2 linked regions of the Bacillus pumilus genome follow. The protein of the gene in region 1 interacts with the protein of each later gene in a pairwise test. Links are inferred from orthologs where the notes say so. Each region holds a gene or a part of one and is shown on either strand. Other genes may lie near its edges.

Evidence for each region.
Region 2: the proteins of lpdA (region 1) and odhB interact in binary tests that used the Escherichia coli proteins (3 or more experiments, as listed by UniProt). The link is inferred for Bacillus pumilus from one-to-one orthologs.

The regions. Positions count from the first base shown.
Region 1 is NZ_CP046128.1:1,355,356-1,365,808, reverse strand. What follows is about bases 2,758-5,755. They hold lpdA (dihydrolipoyl dehydrogenase), read right to left. Parts: upstream 4,964-5,755; coding sequence 3,551-4,963; downstream 2,758-3,550. Other genes in these bases: GKC25_RS06720 (dihydrolipoamide acetyltransferase family protein), read right to left, coding at 4,968-5,755; GKC25_RS06730 (hypothetical protein), read left to right, coding at 3,052-3,432. Outside these bases: GKC25_RS06750 (DUF1054 domain-containing protein), read left to right, coding at 1-410; GKC25_RS06745 (UPF0223 family protein), read right to left, coding at 640-909; GKC25_RS06740 (aminotransferase class I/II-fold pyridoxal phosphate-dependent enzyme), read left to right, coding at 1,100-2,572; GKC25_RS06735 (GapA-binding peptide SR1P), read right to left, coding at 2,616-2,735; more of GKC25_RS06720, read right to left, coding at 5,756-6,308; pdhB (pyruvate dehydrogenase complex E1 component subunit beta), read right to left, coding at 6,416-7,393; pdhA (pyruvate dehydrogenase (acetyl-transferring) E1 component subunit alpha), read right to left, coding at 7,397-8,512; GKC25_RS06705 (YkyA family protein), read right to left, coding at 8,923-9,591; GKC25_RS06700 (YjcZ family sporulation protein), read left to right, coding at 9,824-10,012; def (peptide deformylase), read left to right, coding at 10,125-10,453. UniProt on the Escherichia coli protein: Lipoamide dehydrogenase is a component of the glycine cleavage system as well as of the alpha-ketoacid dehydrogenase complexes.
Region 2 is NZ_CP046128.1:1,849,235-1,859,634, reverse strand. The notes cover bases 4,490-7,434. They hold odhB (2-oxoglutarate dehydrogenase complex dihydrolipoyllysine-residue succinyltransferase), read left to right. Parts: upstream 4,490-5,306; coding sequence 5,307-6,563; downstream 6,564-7,434. Other genes in these bases: GKC25_RS09130 (bile acid:sodium symporter family protein), read right to left, coding at 6,590-7,434; sucA (2-oxoglutarate dehydrogenase E1 component), read left to right, coding at 4,490-5,292. In the rest of the region: GKC25_RS09150 (ATP-binding protein), read left to right, coding at 1-305; GKC25_RS09145 (vWA domain-containing protein), read left to right, coding at 317-2,233; more of sucA, read left to right, coding at 2,458-4,489; more of GKC25_RS09130, read right to left, coding at 7,435-7,549; GKC25_RS09125 (superoxide dismutase), read right to left, coding at 7,708-8,529; GKC25_RS09120 (terpene cyclase/mutase family protein), read right to left, coding at 8,522-10,396. UniProt on the Escherichia coli protein: E2 component of the 2-oxoglutarate dehydrogenase (OGDH) complex which catalyzes the second step in the conversion of 2-oxoglutarate to succinyl-CoA and CO(2).

The sequences.
Region 1 (10,453 bases):
CAAACAGCAAGCGTGGGTATAAAAAACTCCCTCATTTTCAAATTGGGCTTTGGAAAACACATGTCTTTGTATGGTTTGCGCTCATTTATGAATCTCCTGTGAAAGGCGAGTATGGTCAGCTGTTCGAAAAAGAACTAGATACCATTCAGAAGAAAATACCACAAGATTTTGTTTGGTCTAAAGATCATATGAAACCAGATGTCATGCGTCACAGCGAGCTTGATGCAGAACAGCTGAAAACGCTGTTTGAACGTGTCCAAACGGTGAAAAAAGCTGAGCTCCTTTGCGGCATTCAGCTGCCTAGAGAAGAAGTCGTTCAAATGAATAATGAAGAATTCTTATCAAAAATCGAAGATGCCTTCCGCACGTTGACTTATCTATACCGCTTTACACAAAAAGAATCTGTATAAAAAAACGAGCCCATGCAGGCTCGTTTCTGATTGTTGACAAAAGGCTAAAATGATCTTCATTTTAGCCTTTTGTCTTCTTTTCAGCGTGATAGAAAACCTTTGCAGTCTAGGAAGGACGAGTACCGGAGCGGAGCGAATTTGACATTCGTGAGCACCGGCACGCAGGACTGACACCGAATGCGAGGGTTTGTCTACACGCTGAAACGAGCCCATGCAGGCTCGTTTTTTCTTACATACGTATAATGGCTGTCTCTTCTGCCTCTCTTGCAGATTTCACTGTACGATAAGGAGAATACCCGCTTTCCTTTTCAAACGCTGCACAATGCGTCTTTTCCTCTGCTTTTGATGGCACAACCTCTTTAAATCGTTTATAAGTATCTAATAACTCCTGCTTCGCAATTCCTTTTTCATAGGCTTTTTCAACAGCTTGAAAAAACGAAATAACGGCAATCTTTTCCTCTGTCGTCCAGTCGACATCCATTGGATATTGATATTCCATTTACTTGTCCCTCACTTTAACACTCATTTCTTATTTGAACTTTTATTATAGCATCTGTTCGATCAGAAACCGATTGATTTTATGCTTTACATTCCGATCAGTTCATAATATAATTCTTTTGTTTTATGCAATGAAATCTGCCATTATTGGCACAATAATAGCAGGTATTTCGATGAAGGTGGGAAAGCAATTGTCACAACATGATACACCCTTATACACTGGACTAAAAAAGCATGCAGCAACCAATCCAGTCCAATTTCACATTCCAGGCCATAAAAAAGGAGCCGGAATGGACCCTGAATTTAGAGCATTCATTGGCGACAATGCATTAAGCATTGATCTCATTAATATAGAACCTCTTGATGATTTACATTCACCTCGAGGGATGATAAAAGAAGCACAGGAGCTCGCTGCTGAAGCATTCGGTGCTGACCATACATTCTTCTCCATTCAAGGAACAAGCGGCGCCATCATGACAATGGTGATGACCGTATGCGGACCTGGAGATAAAATCATCATTCCGCGCAACGTCCATAAATCGATTATGTCCGCCATTGTATTTTCTGGCGCAGTTCCTGTTTTTATTCACCCAGAAATAGACAAAGAGCTTGGCATCTCTCACGGCATTACACCAGAATCAGCGAAAAAGGCGCTCACGGAGCACCCAGATGCAAAAGGTCTGCTTGTGATTAATCCGACGTATTTTGGGGTTTCAGCAGACTTAAAATCGATTGTAGACATTGCCCATTCATTTCATGTGCCTGTCCTTGTCGATGAAGCACACGGCGTGCATATTCATTTTCACGATGAGCTTCCACTATCTGCGATGCAGGCAGGTGCCGACATGGCAGCAACAAGTGTCCATAAACTCGGCGGTTCCCTTACCCAGAGCTCTATTTTAAATATGAAGGAAGGGCTTGTCTCAAAAGATCGCGTACAATCGATTTTGAGCATGCTGACGACAACGTCTACTTCTTATTTGCTCTTGGCGTCACTTGATGTCGCTCGAAAGCGATTAGCCACTGAAGGAAAGGCACTTGCAGATGAAGCCATCCGTTTGGCTGAATCAGCGAGAAACCGTTTGAACCAAATTGATGGCATTACGTGTATTGGCAAGGAAATACTCGCTTCAGCTTCTACGTACGATTATGACCCAACGAAATTAATTATCTCAATTAAAGACCTTGGGCTAAATGGCCATGATGTCGAAAAATGGCTGAGAGAAAGCTACCGGATTGAAGTGGAGCTCTCTGACCTTTACAACATTTTATGTATTGTGACCCCTGGTGATTCTGATGAAACAATCGATACGCTTATAACGGCTATGAAGGAAATTGCCGCAACCTCTACAAGTGAGAGCGACACACAAGCGGTCACAGAAGTCCTGCTGCCTGAGATTCCATCGCTTGCCATGACGCCGCGTGACGCCTTTTACGCCACAACAGAAGTGGTTCCGTTTAAAGAAGCAGCGGGCCGCATCATCGCAGAGTTTGTTATGGTGTACCCGCCAGGCATTCCTATTTTTATACCAGGAGAAATTATCACAGAAGAAAATATCTCATATATCTTTAAAAACATTGAAATTGGTCTCCCTGTCCAAGGACCAGAAGATTCAACGCTTGAAATGATCCGCGTGATTAAAGAACAAAAACCAATTTTATAAAAAAGAAACATGCAGCCCCAAATGGAGCTGCATGCTTTTTTATTTATTCAGAGGCTTCATCACAGCAATGACAGTGACCACACGTTCCGTATAGCGTTGTCACTTTTTCATTTTCAAATTGATCAATGGTTTCATTGCAATCTTGACAAATAATTGTACCCACGTACATTCCCCTTTTCTTCATTCATAATTTGAAAGCGTTTAATCTATTTCATATCTCTATAATATGATGTCACATTTAAGTTGTCAACGGTTAACTGTATGACACATTTAAATATTTTTTATGATTATGTGCTTTTTTCTCATCATATTGAGGGAACGTTTCAATTGTATTTTGCTTCATATCAATTCTGTAACAATTGAGTAACAATCGAAAATTGTCAAAAAGGACATGATACACTAGAGTGACTAACAGGTAACCAGCTCCTAAAAATGTTGGGACAACCCCAAAGGATTTTGAGGTGAATAGATTGAATTTTATGAGGTCACTTCTCATTATATTCCCCATGCTCTTTGTACTTAGTTCATGCTCATTTGCGTATATCATACCGAATCAGACCGACCAAGTCAGTCATATTCAGAAACCAAGAATTCTCTTTTTTACAGATGCAGAAAATCTTGATAAAGAAAGTCCTTATTATGATGCAGTCCTCGATTTAAAGAATGAATATCCGAAGGAAATGTCAAAGATGATTGTGAAAGAAGATCGTAAAGGCTGGAAAAATGAAGTAGACGAATTGCCGGCTATTTTACTTGTAAATAATGAAAAAGTCATTGTGAAGGTTGAAGGAAATGTCAGCAGCAAAGAGGATATTTTATCGCCCTTATGCCACGCTTTAGACCGCGTGAATACAAATTAATGGCCTAACCTTGCACTTATATATCCATATGAAAAAGCCCCTCATCTCATGAGGGGTTTTTCATATGGGAGCGCTCAAAAAAACCCTCTCCATCAAGGAGAGGGTTTTAATAGGTTCATTATTTTACGATATGAATTGGGCTTCCAATTGCTACTTCAGCCGTTTCCATTGTAATTTCACCTAAAGTTGGATGAGCGTGAATTGTCATTGCGATATCTTCAGCAGTCACTCCAGCTTCGATTGCAAGGCTAAGCTCTGAAATCATATCAGAAGCGCCAACACCTGCGATTTGTGCACCGATAACAAGACCATCCTCTTTACGAGTGATCATTTTCATGAAGCCATCAGTTGCATCAAGAGAAAGTGCACGTCCGTTCGCTGCGAATGGGAATTTCGCTGCAACGATGTCGATTCCTTCTTCTTTTGCTTCTGCTTCTGTGTACCCAACAGTTGCAAGTTCTGGCTCAGAGAATACAACAGCAGGAATACCAAGGTAATCAATTTCAGCTGGCTCTCCAGCGATTGCTTCAGCTGCAATTTTACCTTCGTAAGAAGCTTTGTGTGCAAGTGGTGGTCCATCAACGATGTCACCAATTGCATAGATGTTAGATACGCTTGTACGGCATTGTTTGTCTGTTTTGACAACTCCACGGTCAGTCAATTCAACACCAACTTGCTCAAGACCAAGCTCATCCGTGTTTGGACGACGACCAACTGTAACAAGTACGTAATCAGCATCAACTGTTTTTTCTTCACCTTTTACTTCGAAAGTAACAGTGACACCATCAGATTTTTCTTCAACGCCTTTTGCAAGAGCGTTTGTATGGATTTCAACGTTTCCTTTTTTCTTCAGGTTACGTTTAACCAATGAGCTCATTTGCTTTTCGAAACCTGGAAGGATTTCGTCTCCACCTTCAAGGATGACAACTTCTGTTCCAAAGTTTGCATAAGCAGTTCCAAGCTCAGTACCGATATATCCACCACCGATAACAACTAACTTTTTAGGTACTTCTTTAAGCGCCAAAGCACCAGTTGAGTTGATCACGCGGTCTGTGTATTTAAAAGTAGGCAATTCAATTGGACGAGATCCAGTTGCAAGAATTGCATTTTTGAAAGTGTAAGTCTGTGCTGAATTTTCATCCATTACACGTACAGAGTTGCTGTCTACGAAATAAGCTTCACCTTTAACGATGTCTACTTTATTTCCTTTAAGAAGACCTTGAACTCCACCTGTTAATTTGTTAACAACAGAAGCTTTCCACTCTTGAACTTTTGTGAAATCAACTGTTACGTTTTCAGCTTTGATACCCATGTCTTCAGAATGCTTAGCATTTTCGAAACGATGGCCAGCATTGATTAATGCTTTTGAAGGAATACAGCCAACGTTTAGACATACACCGCCAAGTGTTCCTTTTTCAACGATTGTTACTTTTTGTCCAAGCTGTGCAGCACGAATAGCAGCTACATATCCACCAGGACCTGCACCGATGACAAGAGTATCTGTTTCGATTGGGAAATCTCCTACTACCATGACATTACGCCTCCATTAAAATTAATTGTGGATCATTCAATAAACGCTTGATGTGGTTAAGGGCATTTTGCGCAGTAGCTCCGTCGATCATACGGTGGTCAAAGCTAAGGGAAAGAGCTAAGACTGGAGCTGCAACGATTTCGCCATCACGAACAACCGCTTTTTCAGCGATACGGCCAATACCAAGGATCGCTACTTCTGGGTGGTTGATGACTGGAGTAAACCATTGTCCACCAGCAGAACCGATGTTTGTGATTGTGCAAGATGCACCTTTCATTTCAGCTGGAGCCAATTTACCATCACGTGCTTTTGTTGCAAGCTCATTGATTTCGTTAGACACTTCGAAAATCGCTTTGCGATCTGCATTTTTCACAACTGGAACGAGCAGGCCTTTTTCAGTGTCAGCTGCAATTCCGATGTTGTAGTAATGCTTTTGAACAACTTCATCTGTTTTATCATCGATAGAAGTGTTAAGTACTGGGTACTTTTTCAAAGCAGAAGTTAGAGCTTTTACAACGTAAGGCAAGTAAGTTAACTTGATTCCTTGATCAGCTGCAACTTGTTTGAATTGTTTACGATGTGCAACAAGGTTCGTTACATCAACTTCATCCATTAATGTTACGTGAGGAGCTGTATGCTTAGAGTTCACCATTGCTTTCGCGATCGCTTTGCGGATGCCGCTCATTTTCTCGCGAGTTTCTGGGAATTCTCCTTCAAGAACTGGAGCTGCTGCCGCTTTAGGAGCTGCTTCTTCTTTCGCACTTTCAGCTGCTTGAGGTGCTGCTGCTTGAGCTGCAGAACCACCATTAACGAAGCTGTCGATATCTTCTTTTAACACACGTCCGTTTTTACCAGAACCTGCAACTTTGTAAATTTCAACGCCTTTTTCGCGAGCATATTTACGTACAGATGGCATAGCGATGACGCGTTTGTTTGGATCAGCATCTACTTGCTCTTGTGCGCCTGCACCAGTTGCTGCTGCCGCTTCTTCTTGTGCCACTTCTTTCTTCTCTGGCTCGTTACCAGCTTCAGCAGTACCTTGTACTTGAGCTTCAGTTTTTGCTTCGCCTTCTTCTTCGCTGCCTTTAAATTGAAGATTTTCGTAACCAGGTGCATCAAACGTAATGATTGTTTGTCCTACTGTTGCAACTGTTCCCTCTTCAACTTTTAATTCTAATACTTTTCCTTTAACAGGTGAAGGAATTTCTACAACTGCTTTATCGTTTTGTACCTCTGCTAAAACGTCATCTTCATTGATTTCGTCGTTTGGTTTTACAAACCACTTAACGATCTCACCTTCGTGGATACCTTCTCCGATGTCCGGAAGTTTAAATTCAAATGCCACTGTTTTTCGCCTCCTAGATTTTGTTGAATCCTTGTTGTGTATATTTACACGGTCATGTAATTGATAAAGGGGAAGAGAAATAAATTCTTTTCCCCTCTGTCATTTAATTAAAATTCAAGAACTTTCTTAGCTGTTTCAAGCACGTCTTTATGGTTTGGAAGCCATACGCTCTCAGCTTGAGAGAAAGCAAATACAGTATCAGGTGCAGCTACACGAAGTACTGGTGCTTCTAGGCTAAGGATTGCTCTGTCATTGATTTCAGCTACTACGTTTGCAGCAATACCAGCTTGTTTTTGTGCTTCTTGAACAACGATCGCACGACCTGTTTTTTCAACAGAAGCGATGATTGTTTCAATATCAAGCGGGCTTACTGTACGAAGGTCGATCACTTCAGCAGAAACGCCTTCTTTTTCAAGTTCTTCAGCAGCTTTAAGTGATTCGTGAACCATTGCACCATAAGTGATGATTGAAAGGTCAGAACCTTCACGTTTCACGTCAGCTTTACCGATTTCAATTGTGTACTCTTCTTCAGGAACTTCCTGACGGAAAGAGCGATAAAGTTTCATATGCTCAAGGAACACAACCGGATCGTTGTCGCGGATTGCAGAAATTAATAGTCCTTTTGCATCGTAAGGTGTTGAAGGAATGACAACCTTGATACCAGGCTGTTGTGCGATAAGACCTTCTAAGCTGTCAGCATGAAGCTCAGGAGTATGAACCCCTCCACCGAATGGAGAACGGATTGTCACTGGAGAATGCCAGCGTCCGCCAGAACGGTAACGCATACGAGCCATTTGTCCAGAAACAGAATCTAATACTTCGTAAACGAATCCGAAGAATTGAATTTCCATTACTGGGCGGAATTCTTGTAGTCCAAGGCCAATTGCAAGACCGCCAATACCAGATTCAGCAAGTGGAGTATCGAATACACGATCCTCACCAAACTCTTTTTGCAATCCTTCAGTCGCACGGAATACGCCGCCGTTTTTACCAACGTCTTCTCCGAAAACGAGAACGTTTTCGTCATTTTTCAGTTCTGTGCGTAACGCATCAGTGATCGCTTGAATCATTGTCATTTGCGCCATGGCTTACTTCGACTCCTTCTGTTTGTAAATTTCAAGCTGTTCAACTAAGTTGAATGGTTTCACATCGTACATGTTATCAATCAAGTCAGTGACTTTTTGCTTAGGCTGTTCGTCAGCTTCTTTGATCGCTTGTTTGATTTGTTCTTTTGCATCTTCGATGACTTTATTCTCTTCTTCTTCAGACCATAGGCCTTTGTTTTCCAAGAATCTGCGGTAGCGTACCAATGGATCTTTTTGCTCCCACTCATTTTCATCTTCTTTTGTACGATATCTTGTTGGATCGTCACCAGCCATTGTATGTGGACCGTAACGGAATGTAAGAGTTTCGATTAATGTTGGACCTTCGCCATTTACAGCACGCTCACGAGCTTCAGCAGTTGCTGCATATACAGCTAATGCATCCATACCGTCAACTTGTACGCCTACGATACCAGCTGCAGCTGCTTTTTGTGCAATTGTTTGTGCAGCAGATTGCTTCTCAACAGGTGTAGAGATCGCATATCTGTTGTTTTGGACAACAAAAATCGCTGGCGCTTTGTAAGCCCCTGCAAAGTTGATACCTTCGTAGAAATCACCTTGTGAAGCTCCGCCATCACCAGTGTAAGTGATTGCAACAGCATTTTTACCGCGCTTTTTCAAACCAAGAGCTACACCAGCAGCTTGAATGATTTGTGCACCGATAATGATTTGTGGAGAAAGTGCATTCACATCTTCAGGCATTTGGTTACCAACAAAGTGTCCACGAGAGAACAAGAACGCTTTTGTTAATGGAAGGCCATGCCAGATTAATTGTGGTACATCACGATATCCCGGAAGAATGAAATCTTCTTTCTCAAGTGCAAAGTGAGTTGCAAGCTGAGAAGCCTCTTGTCCAGCTGTAGGCGCATAGAAGCCAAGACGTCCTTGACGGTTCAATGAAATTGAACGTTGATCTAATACACGTGTAAACACCATACGGCGCATTAATTCTTTTAATTGGTCATCTGAGAGATCCGGCATTGCCGCTTCGTTTACGACTTCGCCTTTTTCGTTTAAAATTTGAAACGTTTCAAACTGCTTTTTGATGGCATCAAATTGCTTTTTGCTATCAACAATTGCTTTTTTTGTTTTTGCAGCCATTCTAAAGTCACCTCTTCCTTTCTTTTAACAGTCAATTTGTCGTGAATCCATTTATACATACAGATATAGGATAACCCAAAATACACATATGACTCCTGTATTTAATAGCCACTAGGATCGTTGTCGAAACATTAGATGATCGCTCGTTTTTGAGTTCTTCTAACTGTATTAACGATAGTTCACAAAAAACTAATACAACTTCTGTTAACAAGGACTAGTTTACAACAAGAAAAATAGTCCGTCAATTGATTTAACGGCTTTATTTAAATAAATGTATTCGCTTTACTTTTTATAGTGAGCTGTATCAATCTGTTTAACAAACACCTCGAACTGTACTAGTATAGAGTATACTGCTGTACTACAATAGAAAATGTTTGTTTTTGTCGAAAAATAAAAAAAGAGCTGTTTTTTCAGCTCTTTTGGGATTCTTGATCTGCCGCTTTAGACAAAGCCTGTTTATGCTCATTCAATTGCTTTGTATATTGATTGAACTTCTTACCTTCTTTTCTGACTTTGCTATAAGAACGGTTCACCGTCTTCAGCTTGGATTTCAACTCTTCATATCCTAAGTCCTTCTTCTTTAAAGATTGATACAAATGCTGATCTTGTTTCAGCGCCTTTTGATATTCCTTGTAAAGCTGGTCATACGACGCATATCTTTTCTCAAGCGATTTGACCGTTTCATCTGCTTTTTCTTTTAAATCCGTATCTTTTATACGTCCGGCAGATTCCTTTACCGTTTTCAATTCTTTTTTCGATTCATCCATGCTGTCTTTTTCTGTTTTTAAATGTTCTTTTCGTTTCGCTGCAGATGCTAACGCCTGATCAGAAAGGCTTGACACTGTTTTTGTATGATCTTTTGTGGTTTGAATCATTTTTGTATAGAGCTGCTGCTCTTTTTTCTCATAGCTTTGCAGTGTACCTTGCTCTTTTTCAAAGGATGCCTCTTTTTCGCTCATTTTCGTCATCGCATCTTGCATGTCATGAAATGGACTTTGACCTCCGCATCCCGCCAGCAAAAGGGTACATATCCCCGCTAAAGCAGCACATGCTTTCATGCTTCTTCTCATCTGTCTCATCACAAGGTTCCCCCTTTACATCTCCACATACCACTATAATTTTTATAGGCGCTTGTGACAAGGAAAGAGGTCATCCTGATGAGCCGGAGAAGATTTTTTTCAAGTGATAGGCGTATGACTATACAAATAGTGCATTCATACATAGTTTATATTACACGCTTCGCCTTCACTTATGAGGCCGAGTGTATTTCCAAAGGAGGTCAAAAGTATGTCTAATTATAGTCATGGAAGTATGTATGGTGGATACGGCGGTCACGGGTATGGATACGGTGGTGGATATGGCGGTGGCTGTTGTTACCCAAGTTATGGCGGTGGCTACGGATACGGCGGAGGACGGACATTCGCTTTAATCGTTGTCCTTTTCATCCTATTAATCATCGTTGGCGCAGCATTCTTAGGCGGCGGTGGCGGCTGCTGCTAATGGCTGTTTAAGCCTCTGACCGGTCTCATAGGACCGGTCTTCTTTATTTCATTGCATATGTTGTGTATCATTTTATATACTTTACATACAAAGGAAATAGGAGTGAAGATTTGTGATTACCATGGAAGATATCGTACGGGACGGACATCCCGTCTTAAGACAAACAGCTGAAGCGGTCGAGCTCCCGCCGACAGAAGAGGAAAAACAGCAATTAGCTGACATGATTGAATTCGTCAAAAATAGTCAGGATGCTGACATGGCTGAAAAGTATGGACTCAGACCCGGCGTTGGACTAGCAGCTCCGCAAATTAATATCAGTAAACGGATGATCGCTGTTCACTGTGAGGACGAAGATGGAGAGGAATACAGCTATGCCCTTTTCAACCCGCGCATTGTCAGCCACTCGGTCAAAAGAGCTTATTTAGCAACTGGTGAAGGCTG
Region 2 (10,400 bases), 490 kb from region 1 along the record:
TTGTTGTGATTGACGTTCCATATATCGGCGGCGGTATCCTAAAGGATGTACTGCAATCTCAATCTGTATTAAAGGATGAACGGTTAATCGATCAATTCGTGCAGCTCTCATCAGACCTCATTACACAGGCGCACAACGGGCAGGTAAGTGAAGAAGCGGCATCCATCCGCGCACTCCTAGACACATGTGATCTTGCGCAATACATCCCGCCGCTTCGTGCAGTTGAACGAGGGATTGTTGAAAAGCTAGAAGATGACCGGGAAAAAGCAGCGGTAAGAAATATTGCCCAAACATTATTCGAGTGAGGTTCTGACTTTTGAAATTCATCAAATTTAATGACAGCAGAATCGATTCATTTTTATTTATGGAATTAACGGATTTAGCTAAAACGTTAGCAAAAAGTGATGATGTCGAGCTTGAATACGGAGTGCATTCTTACTATGAGCCTTTTGAAAAGAAAATTTTCATCAGCCATTTTTGGGATGATCGTAAACAAGAAGACATGACAGCCGGGCTAAAAAGTGATGTGTTCCTCCGTGCAGTAGGAACTGTTTATAGTGATCTGACTGTCTTTCAGGAAATTATTCGCTATGCCCATACAATTTCCATTCCTGATCTATGTAAACAATTGTTTATGCTGTTTGAAGATATCCGGATTGAAGAGCGGATTAAACGCGATCGCCCAGGAACAAAAAAGGTATTTAAACGAAGAAGAGAGCTGTACCGGCGACACTTTAAGACTCAATTAACAATTAACCAAGAGCGAAGCATTCTAACGGATGCACTCTATTGTGCAATGTATGTGAAGCTGACAGCTGATTCGCCGCTGGAAGAGATTCCGCCTCTTCACGAGCGGATCAACCCAATGATTCCGTTTGTTGAATCAAGTCTTGAGCGTGTATATGAAGCGGGTTCAACCGGAGATATCGCAGTCATTGTCAAAGAATTAATGGAAGGCTTTGATGAGCTTCTTGATAAGGATATGCTGAATACGTACTTTTTCTTCCCGGAATTGGACTATGAAAAAGCGGCAAAAGAACCGCTGTTTCATGACTTGAAAAGAAAACCTAAATTAAGTGAGGACATCAAAGTCGACCGCGAAAAAGAGGGCGATGAAGATATCCACCAGGAGTATATGGAAGTGTGGCATCGAGAAACAGAAGCGCCGTCAAAAAGCTTCCTTCAATTTGATTTAGAGCACGGCGGTAAAAGTGATCTCGGGAAGGATGCAGCAAGAGAAGGCGATGACGGAGATCAAGCACTCGGCACTGTCCAAGGCTCTGCCAAGCAAACATACCGAAAAGATTATTCAAAGCTTGAGGCGCTGGAAGAGGCTGAAGGGGAAGAAAGCGGGGCGGATGCTCATGAGAATGGAAAAGAGAACAAATATGCGTTTCCAGTCATGATTTCACCTGATCCTCCCGCGCCAGAACAAATCGATGTATACAAGCAGCACGCTAAGGAGATTGAGCCTTATCAGAAACGCTTAAAACAGATGATTCAAAAAACGCTCGAACACAAAAAATCATGGCCAAAAACGGACCTTCATGCAGGACGCCTCAGTAAAAAGCTGATTCGGTATTTTACAGATTCTAACCCGCGTCTTTTCTATAAAAAACAGGCACCTTCTTCGGAGATTGATGCTGTTTTCACTTTATTAGTAGACTGTTCTGCCAGCATGTTTGACAAGATGGACGAGACGAAAAAAGGAATTGTTCTATTTCATGAAGCGTTAAAATCCGTTCAAGTCCCACATCAAATTGTAGGATTTTGGGAAGATACAAACGACGCAACCGAAACAAGTCAGCCGAACTATTTCAACACGGTCGTGTCGTTCAAAGATTCTTTATTTGATGCAGGTCCTTCCATTATGTCCCTTGAACCAGAAGAGGATAACCGGGATGGCTATGCGATTCGCCAAATGACAAAAATGATTTTAAAACGAAGAGAAGAGCAAAAGTTTCTCATTGTCTTTTCAGACGGAGAGCCAGCTGCCTTCAGCTACGAACAAAATGGGATCGTCGATACACATGAAGCAGTTCTTGAGGCGAGGAAAAAGGGTATTGAGGTGATCAATGTGTTTTTATCCAATTCGCCGATAGAAGAAGCACAGATAAAAACCATTCAAGATATGTATGGCAAGTTCAGCATTTTTGTACCAGATGTCGATACATTGCCGGATGTCTTATATCCATTACTGAAGAAATTACTGCATAAAAGCATTGGGGCATAAGGTTTTGCCCCTTTCTTCAAAATATTTTTCGGAATGATTTAAATTTTTTGTTTTTCTGTGAATTTTTTATCTTTAATTGAACAAAGAATGTAGAAAGTAATCCGAAACAGTGGTAGAATATTATTGGAAGCGTTTTATTACATAAATTTGGTCATTGTGTTCTGGAAGTTATATCGAGATAGTGTTCAATCACTTGATGATCAAAGTTGGGGGTAGTGTTCAAAATGTTTCAAAATGATGTGAAACAACCGTTGAGTTGGGAAGAATTTCATGGTCCGAACCTCGGCTATGTGCTCGAGCTCTACGATCAGTATGTCCAGGATCCTACTAGTGTTGATGAAGATCTAAGAGGCATATTTGATGAACTTGGTGCACCACCGAGTGAAATGAAGGAGGAAATTGGGAAAAAAGAAAATAGCGTAGTTACTTCTGAACAAATCCAAAAGATAGCATCAGTCGTTAAACTGGCAGAAGACATCAGAACGTATGGCCATTTAAATGCTTCCGTCAATCCTCTTCGCAAAGAAAAGGAATTACAAGAGCTGTTTCCTTTAAAGGAGTACGGTTTAACAGAAGAAGACGTCAAGAATATTCCAATATCTATTATTAGTCCTGACGCACCAAAACACATTTCAAACGGCATAGAAGCCATTAACCATTTGAGAAATACGTATAAGCGTACCATTTCATTTGAGTTTGATCACGTGCATGATTTCGAAGAACGAAACTGGCTCTCAAAATCGATTGAGTCTGGTGAACTATTTAAGAAAAAACCAGCGGATAAACTAGTTTCTGTTTTCAAGAGATTAACAGAAGTTGAGCAGTTCGAACAGTTTCTTCATAAAACATTTGTTGGGCAAAAGCGCTTCTCAATAGAAGGATTAGACGCACTTGTCCCAGTACTTGATGAAATTATTTCAGAGTCTGTTACACAAGGGACTTCAAATATTAACATTGGAATGGCACACAGAGGCCGTTTAAATGTATTAGCACATGTGTTAGGAAAACCATACGAGATTATTTTCTCAGAATTCCAGCATGCGCCAAATAAAGAGCTTGTTCCATCAGAAGGCTCTATCGGCATCAGCTACGGGTGGACAGGTGATGTAAAGTACCATCTTGGAGCAGATCGCCAAATTAAAGACGAAGATACAAAGAGTGCGAGAGTCACGCTTGCCAATAACCCAAGTCACTTGGAATTCATTGATCCAATCATTGAAGGAAGCACACGTGCCGCTCAGGAAACACGTACTCAAAAAGGTTATCCAGCTCTAGACGTTGAAAAGGCATTAGCCATCTTAATTCATGGTGATGCGGCATTTCCTGGAGAAGGAATTGTGGCAGAAACATTAAATTTAAGTCAACTTGTAGGCTATCAGGTGGGCGGAACAATCCATATCATTGCAAACAATATGATCGGATTTACAACAGAAAGCAATGAATCTCGCTCAACAAAATATGCAAGTGACCTTGCAAAAGGGTTTGAGATTCCAATTGTTCACGTCAATGCAGATGATCCAGAAGCATGTTTAGCGGCTGTTCAGCTAGCTGTAGAATACCGCAAACGCTTTAAGAAGGATTTCTTAATTGACTTGATCGGTTATCGCAGATTCGGTCATAACGAAATGGATGAGCCTTCTACGACTCAGCCGATGCTGTACGATGCAGTCAGAAAGCACAAAACGGTCAAGAATATCTTTGCAGATAAACTTGTTACAGAAGGTCTTCTAACGAAAGAGCAGCGTGAAGAAATCGAGCAGGCTGTAGCGACGAAAATAGAAGAAGCCTATCAAAAGGTGCCTTCAAAGAAAGAGCATACGATTCAAGAAATTGAACTGCCAGAACCAGTATCAAATGGCTTCCCAGCAGTGGATACATCAGTAGAATTTGATGTATTACGAAAGCTGAATGAAGAATTGATCAGCTGGCCTGAGGATTTCCAAGTATTTGGTAAGCTCAAGCGGATCCTTGAAAAACGTGCAAAAGTGTTTACAGATGACCGTAAAGTAGAATGGTCGCTTGGGGAAGCACTTGCATTTGCATCTATATTAAAAGACGGTACGCCAATTCGAATGACCGGACAGGATTCAGAGCGCGGTACTTTTGCTCAAAGAAACCTTGTTCTTCACGACAGTCAAACTGGAGATGAATTTATTGCTCTTCATGAGCTGAGTGATGCAAACGCATCATTTACTGTTCATAATAGTCCACTGTCAGAGGGCTCAGTGATCGGATTTGAATATGGTTATAATGTCTATTCTCCTGAAACGTTAGTCATTTGGGAGGCTCAATTTGGAGACTTCGCAAATGCGGCTCAAGTGTATTTCGATCAATTTATTTCAGCTGGCCGCGCAAAATGGGGACAAAAATCAGGTCTAGTGATGCTCTTGCCGCATGGATATGAGGGACAAGGACCTGAACATTCAAGTGGTAGAACAGAGCGTTTCCTGCAATCAGCTGCTGAGAATAACTGGACAGTGGCGAACCTGACAAGTGCAGCGCAATACTTCCATATCCTTAGAAGACAGGCGAAAATGCTGCTTCGTGAAGAGATTCGTCCGCTTGTCATCATGACACCGAAGAGTCTGCTTCGTAATCCGAACACATTGTCTGAAGTCCAGGAATTAACGGATGGACAGTTCCGTCCAGTTCTTGAACAGCCAGGCCTTGTGCATGAACACGAAAAAGTATCGCGCCTCGTGCTATCTAGCGGAAAGGTATCAATCGATATTAGTGATCGTTTTACTCAAATGGAAGAGACGAAAAATTGGCTTCACATTGCGAGAGTGGAACAACTATATCCATTCCCAGCCAAAGATATTAAAGCGATTTTATCGAAACTAACAAACTTAGAAGAAATCGTATGGGTGCAAGAAGAGCCACAAAATATGGGGGCTTGGGGATACATTGAGCCATATTTACGTGAGATTGCGCCTGAAAAAGTAAAAGTACGTTACATCGGCCGAAGAAGACGTTCAAGTACGGCTGAGGGTGACCCAACTGTGCATAAAAAAGAACAAGAACGAATTGTATCTGATAGCTTGACTCGCAAAAACTAAGGGGGAAATGAAAAATGGCGGAAATTAAAGTACCTGAATTAGCGGAATCGATCTCGGAAGGAACGATTGCTCAATGGCTAAAGCAGCCGGGCGATTATGTGGAGCAGGGAGAGTACCTGTTAGAACTTGAAACAGATAAAGTCAATGTCGAACTGACAGCCGAAGAATCTGGTGTACTGAAAGAAGTGCTGAAAGATTCTGGTGACACTGTACAAGTTGGAGAAGTCATTGGAACAATTGCAGCAGGTGAAGCTGGCGGAAGCGAGTCCGCAGCTCCAGCACCTGAGCAAGAGTCTGCACCAGCTTCGAAAGAAGAACCGGCAGCTGCCCAAAAAGAAGAAGCAGTGAAAGAAGAGCCGAAATCTGGTAATGGCAGAACCATCGCTTCTCCTGCAGCTAGAAAACTGGCGAGAGAGAAGGGACTAGACTTATCTGAGATTCCAACCGTAGATCCGCTGGGCAGGGTACGAAAGCAGGATGTCGCTTCTTATCAAAAGAATGAAGCACCTGCAAGTGCACCGAAAGCCGCGCCAAAAGCAAATGCTGCGGTGCAAAATGAGCAACCAGGAAAGCCAGTTGAACGTGAGAGAATGTCACGCCGCAGACAAACGATTGCAAAACGTTTAGTTGAGGTTCAGCAAACGGCTGCGATGCTGACGACATTTAATGAAGTGGATATGACGGCCGTGATGGACTTAAGAAAGCGCCGTAAAGATGCCTTCCTTGAACAAAATGATGTAAAGCTTGGCTTCATGTCCTTCTTCACAAAAGCAGTTGTAGCAGCACTGAAGAAATATCCGCTGCTTAACGCAGAAATTCAAGGTGATGAGCTCGTCTTGAAGAAATTCTATGACATCGGCATCGCCGTTGCTGCTAACGAAGGACTTGTCGTACCGGTTGTCCGTGATGCAGACAGATTGTCGTTTGCAGGGATTGAAAAGGAAATTGGTCATCTTGCGAAAAAAGCAAGAGATAACAAATTGTCTCTGAATGAGCTACAAGGTGGATCATTCACGATCACTAACGGTGGAACATTCGGTTCACTGCTTTCAACACCAATTTTAAACAGCCCTCAAGTTGGAATTTTAGGTATGCATAAAATTCAGCTTCGTCCTGTGGCAATTGATGAAGAACGTTTTGAAAACCGTCCGATGATGTATTTAGCTCTTTCTTACGACCACCGAATTGTCGATGGTAAAGAAGCAGTTGGATTCCTTGTCACGATTAAAAACTTGCTTGAAGATCCGGAGCAGCTATTGCTTGAAGGATAATCTCCAATTTGAAAAGCTAGCACCCGTTAAGGTGCTAGCTTTTTTTCTTTTTCATTTTCAGGATTTCCTTTTTTTGACCAATATGTTGCAAGCCAGGAACCAGATAAATTATGCCACACACTAAAAATGGCACTTGGAACGGCTGCAAGTGGCGAGAAGTGCGCTGTTGCTAGAGCTGCACCGAGTCCAGAGTTTTGCATGCCAACTTCGATCGAGATCGCTCTACGAGAAGGGATATCCATTTTGCACCACTTTGCGATCAGGTAACCAAATAAAAGACCAAGTCCATTATGTAATATAACAACGGCCAATATCAGCAGTCCAGATTGAAGAATCTGCTCTTTATTTGCACTGACAACCGCAGCAATGATCACCACAATTCCGGCAACAGATACAAGCGGCAGTGCTTGAACCGCATACGATACTTGTTTTTTAAAAAACAATTTCACAAGAATACCTAAAATAATAGGGATTAAGACAACTTGTACAATGGATAAAAACAGAGCCTCTGGTGATACAGGTAACCAAGATCTTGCAAAAATTAAAATGAAAACAGGGGTTAAAAACGGCGCAAGCAATGTTGATATGGTGGTTACAGCTACAGATAAAGCTGTATTTCCTTTCGCCAAAAAGGTCATGACGTTCGATGCTGTACCACCTGGGCAGCAGCCTACGAGAACAACTCCTACTGCGATTTCAGACGGAAGCCGCAGTCCGTAAGCTAACAAAAAGGCAAGAAGCGGCATGAGTGTGTACTGCGTCAGCACCCCGATCAGAACATAAAGAGGTTTTCGAAACAGTTCTTTAAAATCTTCAGCGGACAAGGTAAGCCCCATTCCAAACATAATAATACCGAGTAAAAAAGGAATATACGGTCCAATCTTAGAGAATTCGGCAGGAAAGGCAAATCCAAGAAGTGCAAAGACAATGACCCAAATCGCAAAGGTCCTTCCTGCAAAGTGACTAATAGTTAAAAGAATCTTCATTTATTGTTTCAACTCTCTTTCCTTACATATCTTTTTTATTTTAAACGAATTTTCTGAAAAAACAACCCATTCTTTATAAAGGCGATCATAATAAAATTATGTAAACTAAATTGAATTAAAAACCCCCATATAAGCATTTGCCTATATGGAGTATCGTCTTAAAAAGGGGTCCATTTCACTTGCTGAGCTTGCTTTAGTCGTGCTTCTGGCTCACGCCAGTCAACGACATTCCACCAACGGTCTACATATTGTGCTTTTTCATTCAGATATTGCAGATAGTAGGCATGTTCCCATACGTCAAGAGCTAGAAGAGGGATCACATCCCATTGTGATAGAAATTGATGGCGTTCGGCTTGTAAAATCTCTAATCGTTGAGATCTTGGTGCCCATACAAGAATGGCCCAGCCAACACCTTCTACTTGTTTGGCTGCAGCTGAAAATTGGGATTTGAATGCATCATAGCTTTCAAATGATTGTTCAATGAGACGCAGCATTTGTCCAGTGGGCTTTCGTTTTCCTGAAGGACTCATAGAAAACCAAAAAATGCAATGTAAATAGTGTCCCGCACCATTGAAGGCAAGCTCCCGTTCCCAATGCTTGATCATTTTAAAATCATTGGTTCTTCTCGCTCTTTTTAAGGCAAGCTCAGCTTGATTCAGACCATCAACATATGATTGATGATGTTTCTGGTGATGCAAATACATAATCTCTTTTGAAATAAACGGTTCTAGTGCATCATACCGGTAAGGGAGCGGAGGTAATTTATGGTCGCCAGCTGCCACATCCCGCATTGCTTCTAGTAATTTCATATCCTCTGCAATACTTTCAGCCAATTCGTACCACTCTTCTTCACTGGAATATTCATCATTCATGATGAACGATAAATGTTCTGTTTTCTGACGGATGTTGTCATCTTGAACTGCACCTTGAATGGAGCTAAGCCAATCTTTAAGCTGCATGCGATATTCTTCCTTATTCATTTTTACGCCTCATTTCTTCTAAAAATGTGGAACAAGCCATCATTGGAAAGACAAATGGATAGCTATGATAGGTGATGTAAAATTGCTTTGGAAGACCAATGCCTACTGGATAGTGCAAGGCTTCACTCGAGTGCTGATGATGAATCAAAAATGAGATGGCTTTTAAAATTGTTGTGTGATCCGGCTTCTCATATTGTAAAAGTGCCTCAGCAGCCCAAGCCGTTTGAACCACTGTTCCAAATGGGAGCGGGACATATCTTTTTACCTCTGCACTTTTACACGATTCTCCGAAGCTGCCATCTTCCAATTGAATTGTTTTTAAAAATCGACACGCTTTTTGAACAGCAGGATGCGATGAGGGGATGCCAGCAGCCTTTAGTCCTGTTAATGCAGCCCAGGTTCCATAAATATAGCAAACACCCCATCTGCCAAACCATGATCCGTTGTTCTCTTGATGATCAAGAAGCCATTTTACGCAATGATCTTTTTGCCTTTGCATGAGTGGTGACATGTTGTTCTCTTCAAGACCGATGAGATGAAGCACACGACCTGTAATATCAGGAGTAGATGGGTCAATGGCCACATCCTCAGCAGATTCGAGCGGAAGATGACGAAGCAAGAAGTGATCTTGATTTTTTTCAAAAGCAGAAAAGCCGCCATCACGGTTTTGCATGGAAAGAAGCCAATCAAACCCTCGTTTCCACTGAACGGGTGCGTAGATGTGAGGAATGGCTTTTAACACAATTTGCGTATCATCACAATCAGGGTTATTTGTGTTCAAATCTGAAAAACCAAAGCCTCCCGGAGCCGCATGCCGGTTATGAACCGCCCAATCTGCTTTCTTCATTTGCTGCCGGTTCAATAAGTACGTAAAAGACTTTTCGATAACTGGATCTTCTTGTGTTCTGCCTGCTCGCTGAGAAGCATAACTGACAAGCGCTGTATCCCAAACTGTGGATGTAGAATTCTCAGCATATTTCCTGCCCCCACAGTCAGTGACTATCTTTTTCATCCCTTTAACTGCTTTTAAAATGAGATGATGCCCAGGAGAGTATCCAAGACTCATGAGTGCATAGACCATAAAAATACTGGCACTTAAATAGCTGTACAGCGTGCCATCTTTTTCAAGTCGGTCAAACATATACCGCTTCGCTGCCTCATACCCGAAAAAGTCGAGGCGGCTGTCGAGTGCTGTATACGACCGCATGTACGCTAGAAAGTGGTGAGTGGAACGTTCTTCTCTTGCCATAAACCAGTCAAAAGGACTTTTAGACATGTTCGCATCAAGATGTGCTAAGCTTGGAAACTTTTCATGAGAGGTATATCGTTTGTTGAGTGCAATCATCATTGGGACAAAATGAATTCTTGCATATGCACTAAGATGATAGAAGTGCAGCGGAAAGTATGTAGGGATGAGTAAAAATGAAAGTGGCGCATAGAAGTATGGCCAAGGGTGCATGCCATTGACGGCAAGCATCCACTTTGTCATAATATGAACGTCTTTTAATCCGCCTTTTGATCGAATAAAGTGTGCTGCTTTTTCCATATGCGGCTCATCTTGTTGAAACCTGCCTGAAACAAGCATTCCACAATAGCCTTGCACAGTCGCTGTTACATGTCCCGATTGATCATGATACAAAGAAAAAGAACCATCCTCATTTTGCTTTTCGCGAATCGCTTCTGCCAATTGATGAACCAACGCCTGATCCGAATCGCCAACAGCCTTTAACAGCATAATCAAAAAAGCATTTGTCATCATTGGGCCTTCAAAGCAGAAGACAAAAGCGCCATCTTCTCGTTGTCTGCGCTGCATTTGCATGTGTAATTCATCAATAAATTCGTTTACTTTCGTTTTGAAATCTTGCATATTC